One region of the Paraburkholderia sp. BCC1876 genome, then DNA from elsewhere that is predicted to be linked to it. Evidence: riboswitches for the same ligand, from Rfam matches in the RefSeq annotation. Region 1 holds a riboswitch; each other region holds the start of a gene.
The links. A riboswitch is a leader RNA that binds a small molecule or an ion and turns the genes downstream of it on or off. The one in region 1 is predicted to bind cobalamin.
Positions count from the first base shown of each region.

Region 2: it holds a riboswitch for cobalamin, as region 1 does, so the genes downstream of both, cobW (cobalamin biosynthesis protein CobW) here and cobG (precorrin-3B synthase) in region 1, are expected to answer to the same signal.
Region 3: it holds a riboswitch for cobalamin, as region 1 does, so the genes downstream of both, HWY05_RS19625 (TonB-dependent receptor) here and cobG (precorrin-3B synthase) in region 1, are expected to answer to the same signal.

Region 1 covers NZ_CADFGI010000001.1:360,842-366,211, reverse strand. Annotated here, with positions in the region: gene HWY05_RS01470 (precorrin-2 C(20)-methyltransferase) at 1-304, opposite strand, end outside; gene HWY05_RS01465 (precorrin-8X methylmutase) at 305-931, opposite strand; gene cobG (precorrin-3B synthase) at 924-2,537, opposite strand; cobalamin riboswitch at 2,655-2,834, opposite strand; gene cbiE (precorrin-6y C5,15-methyltransferase (decarboxylating) subunit CbiE) at 2,919-4,232, shown strand; gene HWY05_RS01450 (cobalt-precorrin-6A reductase) at 4,229-4,951, shown strand; gene cobM (precorrin-4 C(11)-methyltransferase) at 5,091-5,370, shown strand, end outside.
Region 2 covers NZ_CADFGI010000011.1:246,121-251,490, forward strand. Annotated here, with positions in the region: gene bluB (5,6-dimethylbenzimidazole synthase) at 1-451, opposite strand, end outside; gene HWY05_RS31455 (cobyrinate a,c-diamide synthase) at 435-1,733, opposite strand; gene cobO (cob(I)yrinic acid a,c-diamide adenosyltransferase) at 1,737-2,339, opposite strand; gene HWY05_RS31465 (cobalamin biosynthesis protein) at 2,336-2,758, opposite strand; cobalamin riboswitch at 2,996-3,276, shown strand; gene cobW (cobalamin biosynthesis protein CobW) at 3,365-4,456, shown strand; gene cobN (cobaltochelatase subunit CobN) at 4,463-5,370, shown strand, end outside.
Region 3 covers NZ_CADFGI010000005.1:150,657-156,026, forward strand. Annotated here, with positions in the region: gene HWY05_RS19620 (phospholipase C, phosphocholine-specific) at 1-158, shown strand, start outside; gene HWY05_RS19625 (TonB-dependent receptor) at 281-2,221, opposite strand; cobalamin riboswitch at 2,388-2,586, opposite strand; gene metE (5-methyltetrahydropteroyltriglutamate--homocysteine S-methyltransferase) at 2,606-4,906, opposite strand; gene HWY05_RS19635 (LysR family transcriptional regulator) at 5,029-5,370, shown strand, end outside.

The DNA.
Region 1 (5,370 bases):
CGCGGCCCGCATCCAGATGGCCCGCGACGATCTCCGCCGCGCCGTCGTAGAACTCGGCGATGATCGCTTCATACGAGAGCGGCGGTTCGAGCGCTTCGGTGGTGACGGGATAGACCAGCGGCAGATGTTGCTGCGTGTCGTGCAGATGCGCTTCGATAATGCTGAAGGCGTTGCCTTTCTTGCCCTTCGCGACGAAGTAAGCGACCACCTGCGCGGCCTTCAGCAGACGCAGCGCTTTCAGCGTGATGAGTTCCGGGTCGCCGGGGCCGACACCGAGTCCGACTAGACGTCCTCGCACGGTCATTTATTCGACCTCCGTGGCCAGCGCGTTGACGGCGGCGGCGGCCATCGCGCTACCGCCGCGCCGGCCTTCGATCGCCACATAGGGCACGCCGCGGCTGTTTTCCGCGAGCAGCGCTTTCGATTCCGCCGCGCCGACGAAGCCGACCGGAAAGCCAAGAATCAGCGCGGGCTTCGGTGCGCCGTCATCGAGCATGTCGAGCAGATGGAACAGGGCAGTCGGCGCATTGCCGATCACGACGACGCTGCCCGCCAGATGCGGGCGCCACAATTCGAGCGCGGCGGCCGAGCGCGTGTTGCCCAGTTCGCGCGCGAGCGACGGCACGTCCGGATGCGTGAGCGTGCAGATCACTTCGTTGTTCGCCGGCAAACGCGCGCGCGTGATGCCTTGCGCGACCATGCCCGCATCGCACAGAATCGGCGCGCCTTGCGCGAGCGCCGCGCGGCCGGCCGTGCCGGCGCCTTCGGAAAACCGCAGCGCGTCGACCACGTCGACCATGCCGCACGCGTGGATCACGCGGACCGCGAGCTTGTCGAGGTCGGCGGGAATGCGCGACAAATCGGCCTCCGCGCGGATCGTCGCGAAAGATTGGCGATAGATCTCCTGACCGTCGCGGATGTAATCAAGCATCGGGGTTACTCATGGGTTTTGCTCGTGGGTGTCGCTTATCGGCGTCGTGAATAGGGGCGTCGATAGGGGTGTCTATTGAGGCTTCGATAGCGGCGTTGATTGGGGCGTCGATAGAGGCCAGGCGTGCGAGCGTGTCGGCGGCCTGGTCGATCGTTAGTCGACGCGCGACGCAGGCGCCGAAACCGGGCTGGCCGTCGCGTCGATACAGGTCGTAGGCGCCGGGCGCGATCGCCAGCAGCGTATACGGCGCGCAATGCGCGGCGGCGCACGAACGCGGACAACCGCTCAGATGCACGTCGACATCGGCGGGCAGGCGCGGCGCGAGTTGCAGCGCGTCGGTTTTGGTGTCGGCGAGGCTTTTGGCGCAGCCGGTCGAACCGGCGCAGGCGATCAGACGCGTAATGGCCTGCGCGGGGTCGGTGGCGAGGCCGAGTTCAGCCAGGCTGGCTAGTACGGCCGGCACGGCGTGTGATGCGATGTCGGGCAGCAGGACGCTTTGCCAGGGCGTCATCCGCAGTGTGCCGTTGCCGTGCTGTTGGGCGAGTGTGGCGAGGCCGTGCAGAGTGGCCGCGTCGAGACGTCCGAGCGGCGGCTGGCCGCCTGCGTGCCAGGTGTCCGGCTGGCTTTGCTCGTGTGCGCCGAGCCGGAGCGTCGCGTCGGCGGGTGTGCGGCGTTGCCACCGGGCTAGCGACGCATCGCGTGACAGCGGGAAATCGACGTAGCGTTGCGCGTGGTGCAGGAGCGCATCGGCGGAATGGGTCGCGAGCAGGTGACGCATACGCGTGGCATCGGCTGCGGCGAGGTCGAGAAACGTGTGCAGCAACGCGCGGATCAGCGCGCAGACTTGTGACGGGAGCACGGCAGCTAAAGCGCCGGTGTGGCCGGCGTGTTGCGATCCGGTTTCAGGCGGCCAACCCGCTAGCCCGAAGACAAACCGCACGTGATCGACATCTCGCGTCGCCGCCAGCCACACGTCATGCGGATGATCGATACGCGCAAGCTTTTCGCCGCCATCCAGCAACAGCGCGAATTTTGGCGACAGCGCCGCGAAACGCGGCTCGCTTTGCAGCAACGCCAGCAATTCGGCGCAAAGGGGACCTGTATCGAACAACGCAAACGGATCGCGTCCCGCGGCGGGGCTGATCATCACGTTGCGGACATCGTCGGCTGCGAGGGCGGTCGCTGGGTAGGCGGCGGTTGGATTTACGTGGCCGGCTTCCGCGGCTGCCACCGTCTCCGTCGGCCTAGGCGCCGCCTCAATCAACGCGTCGGCCGGTCCAAGCACGCCCTCAAGCAATGCGCTGCTCGGCCTAAGCCCGTCCTCGACCAACGCGTCGCTCGGCCCAAGCCCCGCCTCCATCAACGCCTCGATCAACGCCGCCTCCTGCCCGCTGCGCACGCCCCGCACCTGCAGATTCGCCCGATTGGTCACCTCAATCGCGCCGGCGGCGTGCAGCACGCTCGCATCGGCAATCGCGCGCGCCTGGGCCGCGCTCAACGCGCCGCCGGGCAGCTTGATCCGGCACAGCCCCCCGTCGCGCGCGACGACGATCCGCAGCAGCCCCGGACAGGCCGACGGCCGCAGCGCGAGCGCCGCATGTTGCATAACAGGGGAGGACGAAGCTTGCTTCAAAACGGACACCGGGTAGCGTCGCGCGGTGGCCCGAGCAAGCCTGGGAGCGGGCGTTGCTGCGGCATCGGTACACCCCGCCCGATGTTGGTTGGCACGAACAGTCTCGCCGGCAGGTCTCCTGGCTGGCAGGTCAAAGTCCGTCGCGGCCTTCCCGGTCGAACCAGTGGCGCGCAGCGCGGGCGGACTCGCTGCATACAGTTGCGGGGGCAGCCACAGTGACACTGTGTTCCCTCTTAGGCCCCGAAGGGCGCCGGCGGCTGTATTATGCCTTTTTTCGAACAGCATAACGAGGCTGGACGCCTTGATCGGCGTGGCTCAGCGCATTATTTGAAGATACAGAATAAGGATGGTCGGATGCCGGCATGGCTGACCGTGGTGGGCATTGGCGACGACGGCTTCGCCGGTTTGGGGCGGTCCGCGCGACGTGCGTTGCTGGCGGCGTCGGTGGTGTATGGCGGCGAGCGGCATCTGGCGATGCTGCCCGCGCGTCTCACGGCGCGGCGGGCCGCGTGGCCGCGTCCGTTCGATCTCGCGCCGTTGCTCGCCGAGCGTGGCGGTGCGGTGTGCGTGCTGGCGAGTGGTGACCCGATGCTGTTCGGCGTCGGCGCGACGCTCGCGCGTCAATTGCCGGCGGATGAGTTGCGGGTGTTGCCTGCGCCGTCGTCGTTGTCGCTGGCGGCCGCGCGTCTCGGCTGGCCGTTGCAGGACGTCGCGACGGTGTCGCTGGTGGGCCGTCCACTGCCGGCATTGAACGCGCATTTGCATCACGGCGCGCGCGTTTTCGTGCTGAGCGCGGATGGCCGCACGCCCGCGGCGCTCGCGGCGTTGCTGAACGCGCGCGGCTTCGGCGCGACGCGCATGATCGTGCTGGAGCATCTGGGCGGGGAGTTGGAACGCCGGATCGACGGTCGCGCGGATCAGTGGTCCGCGAGCGAGGTGGCCGCGTTGAATCTGATCGCGCTCGAATGCCGGGCGACCCAGGGCGCGCCGCGTCTGCCGCTCACTTGCGGCTTGCCCGACGATGCGTTTCGTCACGACGGTCAGTTGACCAAGCGCGACGTGCGGGCCATCACGCTCGCGCGTCTCGCGCCGACGCCCGGCGAGTTGCTGTGGGACGTGGGCGCGGGCAGCGGTTCGATCGGCATTGAATGGATGCGCGCGCATCCAGCGTGCCGCGCGATCGCGATTGAAGGTCACGCGGAACGGCAGCGCTTTATCGAACACAATCGCGATGCGTTGGGCGTGCCGGGTCTGCAACTGGTGGCCGGTCGCGCGCCGGATGCGCTGCAGGGCTTGCCGGCGCCGGATGCTGTGTTCATCGGCGGTGGCGTGACCGTGCCGGGCGTGCTCGAAGCGTGCTGGGCGAGCTTGCGCGAAGGCGGCCGGCTGGTTGCCAACGCGGTGACGTTGCAGGGCGAGGCGGCGTTGGTTGCGTGGCGCGAGCGGTTTGGCGGCACGTTGACGCGGATTGCGTTGGCGGATGCGCAACCGCTCGGCGGTTTCGATACGTGGCGGCAGGCGTTGCCGATTACGTTGCTGGAGGTGATGAAGCCGGGGCGTGGGGTGGACGCGGCAAGCGTCGGAAGCGATGCGAGCGGCGCAAACAAGGCAAACACGGTCAGCACCGCGAACACCGTCAGCGCCGCAAACAGCGGCACCCCGCAATGACGCGAATCCTGCTGCTAGGCGGCACTGGCGACGCGTTACGAATCGCGCATCAACTCGATTCCACGCACGTGTACAGTCTCGCGGGTCTCGGCAAGGTGCCCGACGATCTGGCGTGCTCGGTGCGTGTCGGCGGTTTCGGCGGTAGCGACGGCATGGCGCAATACCTCGCGGACGAACGCATCGGCCTCGTGATCGACGCGACCCATCCGTACGCCGCGCAAATCAGCGCGAACGCCGCGCGCGCCAGTCATGCGGCGCAGGTGCCGTGTTGGGCGCTGCGCCGTCCGGCCTGGCAGCCGCAAGCCGGCGACGATTGGCGGATGGTCGGCGACTGGAACGAACTCACGGCGGCGCTCGCGCCATTCAGAAAGCCGCTGTTCACGCTCGGCCGCGAACCGCTCGCGCATCTCGACGAAATTCCCGCGCATCAGTTCTGGACTGTCCGCTGTCTCGATCCGCACCAGGACGCCACGCGCGCAAGGATCATCGCGACGCGCGGCCCGTTCACGCTCGAAGGCGAACGCGCGTTGTTCGCGCTGCAAACCTTCGATGTCTTGGTCAGCAAAAACAGCGGCGGCGGCGCGACGGAAGCGAAACTCGAGGTAGCGCGCGAACGTCGCTTGCCGGTGGTGATGTTGCGCCGGCCCGACCTGCCGGCGGTGGATCGTGAGTTCGACAGCGTTGACGGTCTGCTCGACGCACTGCGAGTGCTCGCGTGAACCTCGGTCTTAACGGCGGCTTGAATCGTAGTGCTAGTCACGGCCTCCGCCACCACGTGAGCTTGTGCCGCGAAAACGGAAGCGGCCACTCACGCAGCGCATGCCACCCACGCCACCCCAACAAACCACGGAGCAGTCAATGACGGTGTTTTTTATCGGCGCGGGTCCAGGTGACCCGGAACTGATCACAGTAAAAGGCCAGCGCCTCGTCCGCAGTTGCCCGGTGATCCTGTACGCCGGATCGCTGGTACCCGACGCGGTGCTTGAAGGTCACACCGCCGAACTCGTCGTCAACACCGCCGACCTCGATCTCGACCAGATCGTCGCGTTGCTCAAAACCGCGCATGACAACGGCCAGCATGTCGCGCGCGTGCACTCCGGCGACCCGTCGTTATACGGCGCGATCGGCGAACAGATCC
Region 2 (5,370 bases), on a different contig from region 1:
CCATCCCCAAACCTTCCGCCCGCGCGGCCAGCCACATGTTCTGGATCGCGCACGCAACCGACGCGAGGTCCATCTCCGGCAACGTGCGGCGGCCGAAAATATGCCGCTCGCGGCCGTCCATCAGCGCCATCACCAGCAGTTCGCCGCACTCCAGCATGCCTTCCACTTTCAGCTTCATGAACTCTTCGCGGCGCTTGCCGAGTGCGTCGGCGGTGGCGAGCCGTTCGCTTTCGACGGTGGCGTGCAACGCCGTGCGCAGCGCGGGATCGGTAATGCGCGCGATGCGCCAAGGCTGCATATAGCCGACGCTCGGCGCGTGATGCGCCGCGTCGAGCAGACGTTGCAGCACAGCCGGATCGACCGGATCGCGCACGAAGTGGCGCATGTCGCGGCGTTCGTAAATGGCGCGGTAGACGGCGTCGCGCTCGGAATCGTTAAAAGGCGTTGCCATGGAACAGGGCGGCCGTGAAGGCCGGGTTGGAGGGCCAGTAAGCGTGCATATAGGTTGCCACGATGGCGCCGTGGCGATATAGGGCTTCGCCCGATGTCGCGCTGTTCGGCCGCGTGGCGTGGTGCAACGGCGTGAGCGGTGTGCTCAGCTTCGAGTAGTGAAACGTGTGGCCGGTCAGCGCGCCGTGCGGGCCGTCGAGCTGTTGCATGCCGAGCGCGGTGAAGCGTGTTTGCATCGTCGCGTGACCGGGCAGCAGGCCGAGCATCGGCGTGCTCGCGCCGTGCGTGTCGGTGAGCTGGTCGAGCAGGTACAGCATGCCGCCGCATTCGGCGACGACCGGTTTGCCGGCCGCCGCGTGTGCGCGAATACTTGCCGCGCTGCGCGTGTTGCTGGCGAGCGTCGCCGCGTGCAGTTCCGGATAGCCGCCTGGCAGATAGAGAGAATCGGCGTCTGGCGGGAGGGCTTCGTCGGCGAGCGGCGAGAAGTAGGCGAGCCGCGCGCCGAGGCCTTCCAGCAGCGTGAGGTTGGCCGGGTAGATGAACGAGAACGCGGCGTCGCGCGCGATCGCAATCGTTTTACCTTCCAGCAGTTGCGGCAGCTCGGCCGTTATAGGCGGGCCGAACTCGACCGGCGGCGGCAGCGCGGCCAACGCGGTTTCGGCGAGCGTGTCAGCGGCGCGATCAAGGCGCGCGTCCAGATCGTCGATCTCAGCCGCCTGGTGCAGACCGAGGTGGCGATCCGGCAACTGGATTTCGTCGCTGGCGGCAATGTGGCCGCACCAGCGCAGCCCGGCCGGCAACGCCTCTTCAAGCATCTGCGCGTGCCGCGCGGAGCCGACGCGATTCGCGAGCACGCCGTAAAACGGCACCTCTGGCCGGAATTGCGCGAGACCGAAGGCGACCGCGCCGAAGGTCTGCGCCATCGCCTTCGCCGAAATCACCGCGAGCACCGGCACGCCGAACGCGGTGGCGAGATCGGCGCTGCTCGGCGTGCCGTCGAACAGGCCCATCACGCCTTCAATCAGGATCAGGTCTGCTTCGGCCGCCGCCTGCGCGAGCAACGCGCGGCACGCGGGTTCGCCGACCATCCACAGATCGAGCGACAGCACCGGCGCGCCGCTCGCGCGCGCCAGAATCATCGGATCGAGAAAGTCCGGGCCGGTCTTGAACACGCGCACGCGCCGTCCCTGGCGCCGGTGATAGCGCGCGAGGCCCGCGGTGATCGTGGTTTTGCCTTGACCCGAGGCGGGCGCGCTGATGAAGAGCGCCGGGCACGCGGACACGGCTTAAAACTCCACGCCGCGCTGCGCTTTCACGCCTTGCTCGCGGTACGGATGCTTGACGATGCGCATTTCGGTGACGAGGTCGGCGGCTTCGATCAGCGCGTCCGGCGCGTGACGGCCGGTCACGACCACATGCAGCAGCCCGGCGCGGGCGTTCAACACGGCGAGGACTTCGTCGAGCGGCAGGTATTCGTATTTGAGGACGGTGTTCAGTTCGTCGAGGATCACCATCTGGTAATCGCCGCTTTCGATCATCCGGCGCGCTTCGTCCCAGCCTTTGCGCGCGGTGGCGATGTCGGCGTCGCGATTCTGCGTGTTCCACGTATAGCCGTCGCCCATCGTGACGAAATCGCAGTGGGCGATCGCGCCGAGGAAGTCGCGCTCCGACGTATGCAACGCACCCTTGATGAACTGCACGACGCCCAGCCGCATGCCGTGGCCCAGCACGCGCACGGCCATGCCGAACGCGGCCGTGGTTTTGCCTTTGCCGGTGCCGGTGTTGACGATCAGCAGACCTTTTTCGACAGTAGCCTGAGCCTGTTTCTTTTTGTGGCCTTCGCGCCGGCGCTCGGTCATCCGTTGATGGGATTCGGGATCGGTTTTCATGGCAGGTCCTGGGGTTGGATGGCGTGGTCGGTGGAGGTGGCGATCGCCACGGTGACACCGGCATGAATCGTTTTACGTACGGTAAGGCGGGCTCGCGACGCGGTCGGTTCGCCCGCCGCAGCCAGCAGCGCGCATGGCTCACACACGCCGTCCACGCCGAGATGGTTTTTTGCCGCTGCCGAGTAGGTTTCTACCGGCACCGCCGCGATCTGCTCACGGCTGAAGAAAGCCAGCGGCAACGCATGGCGTGTGCAGAAATCAAGCAAACCGGCTTCACGGGATTTACTGTCGATCGATGCGACTACCCGGATCTGATCGATCCGATACGTGCCGAGCGCGGCGCGCACGGCTGCTTCGATCTGTTCGGCCGAACTATGCAAGCGGCAGCCGATGCCGACACTTAGCCACGCGCGGTTCATCGCGGCGTGCATGGCGCGCGCCACGTCGTCAGCGGATTGGAAGGATGAAACAAGCAGGAGCGTTTGAGGGCTGGCATCGAGGTCATGCAATACAACGAATTCCCGTTTTACGGCCCATGCGAACGCATGAGCGGGCGCATAGGCGGGCACCAAACGCGCGCATACGATAGCACACGGTGCCCCGCCCGATAAGCCTTCGCGGCCGGTGTCGCCTTGACGTCGGCGGGCCGCGGGCCTACACTCGCACGCACTTTTGGTGCTCGTGTGCGCGCTCTCGCGCATGCAGTTAAACGGGAAACAGGGTGCCCGCCTGCAATGGAACGGGTCAACCTGTGCTGCCCCCGCAACGGTAAGCGAAATGTGGCGTCCGGTTCAGTCTCCGGCGCCGCGGAGCCGGCTTCAATGTCCACGCGCAAGGCCGCGTCGGCATGTCACCACTGGGCGAGAACCTCCTCGCCCGGGAAGGGGAAGCGGCGCTTTCGCCAGCCCGGATACCGGCCAGAACATGCAGAGCGAACACCGCGGGGATGCGGCGCGCGCTCATGACCTCCGCACAGAACGAAACGCGCCGGCGTACCCGTGCAACTCCTACGGATGGACCTCACGATGCAAACTCAAATGCGCAAGATTCCCGTCACCATCGTCACGGGCTTTCTCGGCAGCGGCAAGACCACGCTGCTGCGGCACATTCTTCAGCATGCGGGCGGCAAGCGCATCGCGGTGATCGTCAACGAGTTCGGCGAGCTCGGTATCGACGGCGAAATCCTCAAGGGTTGCGGCATCGGTTGCGACGAAAACGGCGTCGAAACGGAAGGCCAACTGTATGAACTGGCGAACGGCTGCCTGTGCTGCACCGTGCAGGAAGAGTTCTTTCCGGTGATGGAAAAGCTCGTGGAACGGCGCGGCCAGATCGATCACGTGCTGATCGAAACCTCCGGCCTCGCGTTGCCCAAGCCGCTCGTGCAGGCGTTCAACTGGCCGCAGATCAAGAACAGCTTCACCGTCGACGCGGTGGTCACGGTGGTGGACGGCCCGGCTGCTGCGAGCGGCCAGTTCGCCGACAATCCGGTTGCCGTGGACGCGCAGCGCCAGGCCGATCCGAATCTCGATCACGAATCGCCGCTGCACGAACTGTTCGAAGACCAGTTGTCCGCGGCCGATCTGGTGATCCTGAACAAGACCGATCTGCTCGACGACGCGCAGCAAGGCGCGGTCGAGGCCGTGATCCGCGAAGAGATTCCGCTGCAAGTGAAGATAGTGCGCGCGCACATGGGTCAGCTCGATCTGCATACGTTGCTCGGGCTCGAAGCGGCGTCGGAAGAAACGATTCATTTGCGCCACGACAACCATGGGTCCGCCGAGGACGCCGATCACCATCACGACGAATTCGATTCGGTGGTCGTGCAGGCGGACGCGCCGTCGCGCGAAGCGGTGATCGCCGCGTTGCAGTCGCTCGTCGAAACCAACACGATTTACCGCGTGAAGGGTTTCGCGGCGCTGCCGGGCGCGCCGATGCGGCTGGTGATTCAGGGCGTGGGCCGTCGCTTCGACAGCTATTTCGATCGACGCTGGCAGGCCGGCGAAGGCGGCCGCAGCCGCTTCGTGCTGATCGGCGAAGACCTCGACCAGGCCGCGCTGCAACGCGCGTTCGATGTTGCGCTGGGCGTCGCGTCCAGCCACGAAGCGCACCAGGCGTAAGCGCTCATGCATCTGCTGCGCACGACGCCGGGCGGCTTTGTCGACGATACGCAAGGCGTGATCCGTATCGATCAGCAGCCTGCCGAGATCGTCGTGCTCAGCTCCGCCGACACCACGCTGTCGCTGCTGGCGAGCGTGTTTCCGCGTCTGGGTGAAGGCTTTCCGAGTCTGCGACTCGCGAATGTCACGTATCTGCGGCAGCCGGCTTCGGTCGACTTCTATGTTGAAGACGTGTTGCAGCATGCACGCGTGGTGGTGGTCGATCATCTCGGCGGCGAGGCATATTGGCCGTACGGCATCGAGCAGGTGGTTGCGCTCGCCGAGCGTAAGCAGCAGACGCTCGCGATGTTTTCCGGCGACCTGCAGGAAGATCCGAATCTGCTGGCGCGCAGCACCGCGGACGCCGATCTGTGCCATCAGTTGTGGCGCTATCTGCGCGAAGGCGGCGCGCAGAACGCAGAAGCGTTTTTGCGCTGCATCGCGCACCGCACGTTCGGCTGGGGACGTGAACCGGCGCCGCCGCGCGCGTTGCCCGCCGCCACGCTCTATCACCCCGAACGCGACACGCCGAGCGTCGCCGATTGGCAGGCGCGCTGGCGCGCCGGCGCGCCGGTGGCCGCGATCCTGTTCTACAAGGCGCATCTGCAGGCGGCCAATACGGCGGTGTTCGATGCGCTGATCGACGCGCTCGAAGCGCAAGGGCTCAATCCGCTGCCGATCGCGATCACGTCGCTGAAAGATGCGATGAGCCGCGACGTCGTGCAGTCGTTGTGCGCGCAACATCAGGTCGCGCTGGTGCTGAACACGACCGCGTTCGCCGCGTCCGCGATCGACGATCCCGAGCCGCTCGCACTCGCCGGCGACGCGCCGGTGCTGCAGGTGATCCTGAGCGGCGGCAATCGCGAGGACTGGCT
Region 3 (5,370 bases), on a different contig from region 1:
CGCACTGGGACCTGTCGTGCAACAGCCAGTGGTATGACTTTCAGTTCACGGTGGCGGGGAACGCGAGCTGGGTGCGGCGCATTGCCGGCCACGTCGAAACCGGCAAGCCGAGCATTACGGACCCGGCCGCGGTTGCGCCGGTGACGACGGCGATCTGATTCAGGCGGTAAGCCGCTGTTTGAGTTTCATATTAGAACGTCTGCTACGCGAGCGCGTAGCAGACGTTTTTTTGCGGCGTACGGTTCAGTGATTCTTCAGTTCAGCACACCGCCAAAAAACATCAGAACGTATACGCCAGCTTGCCGAATGCCGTCCGACCCAACGTGTTATAGCCATACGCGGTCGAGTACTGATGATTGAACAGATTCGACAGCGACGCGGACAACGTCAGATGCGAATTGACCGTGTAAGCGGCACGCAGACCGACCGTCGCGTACGACGGCAGATACGTCGTATTCGCCGGATCGTCGTAAGTCGAGCCACCGTACTGCAGCGTCACGCCGGTGCTCAGCGCGTGCAGATGAAACTCGTCCCACGTGTGATCGACGCTCAGGCTAACCGTCTGACGCGGCCGACGATTGAGCCACGTGCGGTCGGTAACATCCTGCGGATTCAGCAGACCGATCGCGAGGCTCACCGGCGTCGAGCGGCCGAGCGTGCCACGGTACGACAGATCGATGCCCTGAATATGCGCGCGCCCCACGTTTACCGGCGCAAACGTCACCGGGTCGTACGTGATGAGGTCATGCACCCGCGTGTCGTACAACGCGGCCGTGAACGTACCGATCGACGTCGTAGCATCGAGCGCCGCTTCGACCGTATCACTGCGTTCGGGCGACAGGTTCGGGTTCGAGAAACCCGGGTAATACAGATCGTTGAACGTCGGCAGACGGAACGCGTTGCCATACGAAACACGCGCGGTATAAACCGGCGTAATCGCATAAGCGAGCGCGACATTGCCGGTATTGACCGACTGCCCTTGCACGATCTCGTGGCGGCCCGCGAGGAACAGCGTGAACGCCCCGAGCACGGCCGACTGATGCAGCGAAACCGCCGAATCGTTGCGAGCCGGCACGCCCGACGGAATATCGATCGGCAGGAAGGCCTGCTCGCGCGAGAAGTCATAAGCGAGCTTCGTCTCGCCGGACAACGGCAAACCGAACAGCGTATGCCCATGCTCCTGGTGCGTCAGCGAAGTCGACGTGCTGAAACGCGTCGAGTCGATTTCATCGGTGGCGAGGGTCGGGTCGTTCGCGTAGAGGAACTGGCGGTCGTTCGCGTAGCCGACCGACTGGTCGAACTGCGTGTACGGCGTGATATCGACGTGCAGCGCGATACCTGTCGTCAGTTGATGATCGAGCTGCTGGTTGTCGCCGCCGGCGTTGTCGTAGGAAAACGTGGACTTGTGATAAAGCGCGAAGGTCGAGATCGACCAGTTGTCGCGCGCATAGCCGAGCCGCGCGTCCACGTCTTGCGCGTGGTACGGATTGCGGCCGTCCTCGTGCCCGTAGGCGAACGGTTTGGTGGCGTCGATCCCTGCGGTGTTGTAGTCGTGCAGACCGAGCGAGTACGTCAACCCGGACAAGGCCGAAAGCGGCCCCGTGGACGGAATGCTGCCCGAGGTGCGGATTTGCGTGTCGAACGTCTTGTTCGAACCGCCGCCCACCGAGACCGTGGTCCGGTTAGGCTGATTCGCCGCATGGTTCGTGAAGAGTTGCACGACACCGCCCACCGCGTCCGCGCCGAATGACGCGGCGGCCGGTCCCGAGATCACTTCGACGCGGTCGAACGCGGAGGTCGGCAGATCGGCCCACGAGGCCTGGCCCGTCGTCGCGGAACCGACCCGGATGCCGTCGATGAACACCGCCACCTGGCTGCCGCTCGACCCGCGAATGCTGACGGCCGCCGTCGCGCCCGGTCCGCCGTTTTGCGACACGGTCACGCCGGGCAACGTCGCCAGCGCTTGCGTGATGCTCGGATCAGCCGGCGACAGACGGTCGAGATCCGCCTTGCTCAACACCTGCGTCGACGCATAGCGTTGGTCGAACGATTGCGGCAGATGCTGCGTATCGCCCGTCACGAGAATGTTTGGCAGCGTGGTTTGAGCCGGCGGTTGGGCGTCGGGCGACAGCGACGCGTCGTCCGCGGCGTGAGCGGTTTGCCATGCGGATACTGCGGAAACCGTCAGCGCGGACGTAACGAGGAGATGACGGAACTTCATAGTGAGCCAATGCCTGATGCGGAAAGGCGAAGGCACAACGCCCCCGCGGGTGGAGCGTTCTGAAACGTGCTGGTGGACATGACAGGTCCTGAGGTTAGGCTGTCTTTGCAACGAGCGACCGCATGGAGCGGTGCTGGCGCATCGGGACACCCCGCCCGATACGGCTGCGCAGACCTCGGTCGATGGCAGGTCTCCTGGCTCGCGAGTCGCCGTTCTGCGCCGACCTTCCCGGTGTCCCAGTGGTCATGAGTGGCGCGAACTCGTCGCTTACAGTTGCGGGGGCAGCCGCAGACTCGGCGCATTGCTGCGCCTCACTGCGTTCCCTTTTGATCCCGGTCAGGGGAACCATCAGGGCGCAAGCGTAACGACTGGTAGTGCCGTCCGTCAATTATTCGTGATATCGGACGTCACCTCGGGCGCAACAAGTTTCTGCCGCAAGGCCTTCGCGGCCTGCACCATATTGGTCAACGCGGCTTCCGTCTCGGGCCAGCCACGGGTTTTCAGGCCGCAGTCCGGGTTGACCCACAAGCGCTCGGCGGGAATCACCTCACAGGCACGTTCCAGCAGACGCTGCATCGCTTCAACGCTCGGCACGCGTGACGAATGCGTGTCGTACACGCCCGGGCCAATTCCGTTCGGATAGGCGAACTCGCCGAAACCGTCGAGCAGTTCCATCGACGAGCGCGACGTCTCGATCGTGATCACGTCCGCATCCAGCGCGGCGATCGACGGCAAAATGTCGTTGAACTCCGAATAGCACATATGGGTGTGAATCTGCGTCGCGTCCGACACCCCGCCGGCCGCGATGCGGAATGCGCGGGTCGCCCAGTCGAGATACGCGGGCCAGTCCGCCTGACGCAGCGGCAGCCCTTCACGGAAAGCCGGCTCGTCGATCTGGATGATGCGGATGCCGGCTTTCTCGAGGTCCACCACTTCATCGCGAATCACCAGCGCCAGTTGCAGCGCCGTGGTCGAGCGCGGCTGGTCGTCGCGCACGAACGACCATTCGAGCAGCGTGACCGGACCGGTCAGCACGCCTTTCACCAACCTGTCGGTCAACGACTGCGCATGACAGGCGTTGTCCACGATCATCGGTTCGGGCCGGTACACGTCGCCGTAAATGATCGGCGGCTTGACGCATTGCGAGCCGTAGTTCTGCACCCAGCCGTTTTCGGTGAGCGCGTAGCCCCACAGCTTGTCGGCGAAATGCTCGACCATGTCGTTGCGTTCCACTTCGCCATGCACCAGCACGTCGAGCCCGAGTTCTTCCTGTTTGCGTACGACGCTCGCCGTTTCCGCGCGCATCCGCTCGAGGTAGTCGAGCGCGCGGAGTTCGCCGCGCCGGTACGCCGCGCGTGCTTGCCGGATCGCCGGCGTCTGCGGGAACGAGCCGATCGTCGTGGTGGGCAGCAACGGCAACTTCAACGCGTGACGCTGCACGCGGCTACGGTCGGCGAACGGACTCTTGCGGTCCGCCATCGCGTCGGTAATCGTGGCGACGCGCCGTTGCACCAGCACGTTGAACACGCCGCCGGAACTGCGGCGCGAATCGAGTGCGGCGTCCGCTGCCGCGAGCGCCGGTTCGGCCGCCGCCGGATCGCGCAGCGCCAGGGCCAGCGTGCCGATCTCGTCGAGCTTTTCGGTAGCGAAAGCGAGCCACGAGCGGAGTTCGGCGTCGAGCTTCTTTTCGGACGCGAGCGTGACGGGCACATGCGCCAGCGAGCACGACGGCGCGATCCACAGCCGTTCGCCGCGCTCGGCATCAACGCTTTCCAGCGAAGCCGCGATCTCGCCCAGATCGGCGCGCCAGACGTTGCGCCCGTCGATCACGCCGACCGACAGCACCTTGTCCGCCGGCAGCGCCGAACGCCATGCGTCCAGTTGTTGCGGCGCGCGAACCAGATCGATATGCACGCCGTGAACCGGCAGCCCGGCAACCAGCGGCGCATGGTCGGCGGCGGTGTCGAAGTACGTGGCCAACAGTACCTTGACGCCGCCGTCGCCCAGCACGTTATAGACGGCGGCGAACGCTTCGAGCCAGTCCGCTTCGAGGTCGAGGCACAGCGCGGGTTCGTCCAGCTGAACCCATTCGATCCCGCGCGCCTTCAACTGGTCGAGGATGCGGATATAGCGGATCACCAGACCCGGCAGCAACGACAACCGGTCGAAGCCCGCCACGCGACTCTTCGAGAGCCACAGGTAAGTGATCGGCCCGATCAGCACCGGCTTGACCGCGAAATCCAGCGCTAGCGCTTCGTCGACTTCGTCGAAGAACCAGTCGACGCCGCCATTGAACGTCGTATCGGGACCGAGTTCCGGCACGAGGTAGTGATAGTTGGTGTCGAACCACTTGGTCATTTCCATCGCCGGCTGCGCCTTGTTGCCGCGCGCCAGTTCGTGATACTGCGCGAGCGACAGCGTGGCCGGTTCGAAGCCGAAGCGCGCCGGCAGCGCACCGAGCAACGCGGTCAGGTTCAGCATCGGGTCGTACCACGCGAAATCGCCGACCGCGACGAAATCCAGCTTCGCGTCCCGCTGCAACGCCCAGTGACGCGCGCGCAGCGCCTTGCCGACACCGCGCAGATAGGCGTCGTCGGACTCGCCGCGCCAGAACGACTCCTGCGCGAACTTCAGTTCACGTTGCGCGCCGATGCGCGGAAAACCGGAAATATGGGTGCGGGCCATGCAGAATCCTTGAGTGAATGCCGCGCAGTGTGCGAGTCGCGCTATGATTCATCAAGCGACATGTTTTCATCATCATATGAGCCACATTCATATCAAGACTTTTCCCGTTTCGGTGTATCGCCATGCTTGAACTGCGCCATCTTCGCTCGCTGATCGCGATCTCCGAGTCCGACAAGCTGGTCGCCGCCGCCGAACGCGTCAATCTGAGCCAGTCCGCGTTATCGCACCAGATCCGCGACATGGAAGCCCATTACGAGGTCTCGCTGTTCGAGCGGACTCGCCACGGCCTGCGTTTCACCGCCGCCGGCGAGCGGCTGCTCGCGCTCGCGCGCGACACGCTGGCCGCCGTGGCCACCGCCGAACGCGATCTGGTTCGCCTGAAGGGCGACGTGCGCGGCGAGTTGCGGATCGTGCTGGAATGCCACACCTGTTTCGACTGGCTGATGCCGGTCATGGACGAATTC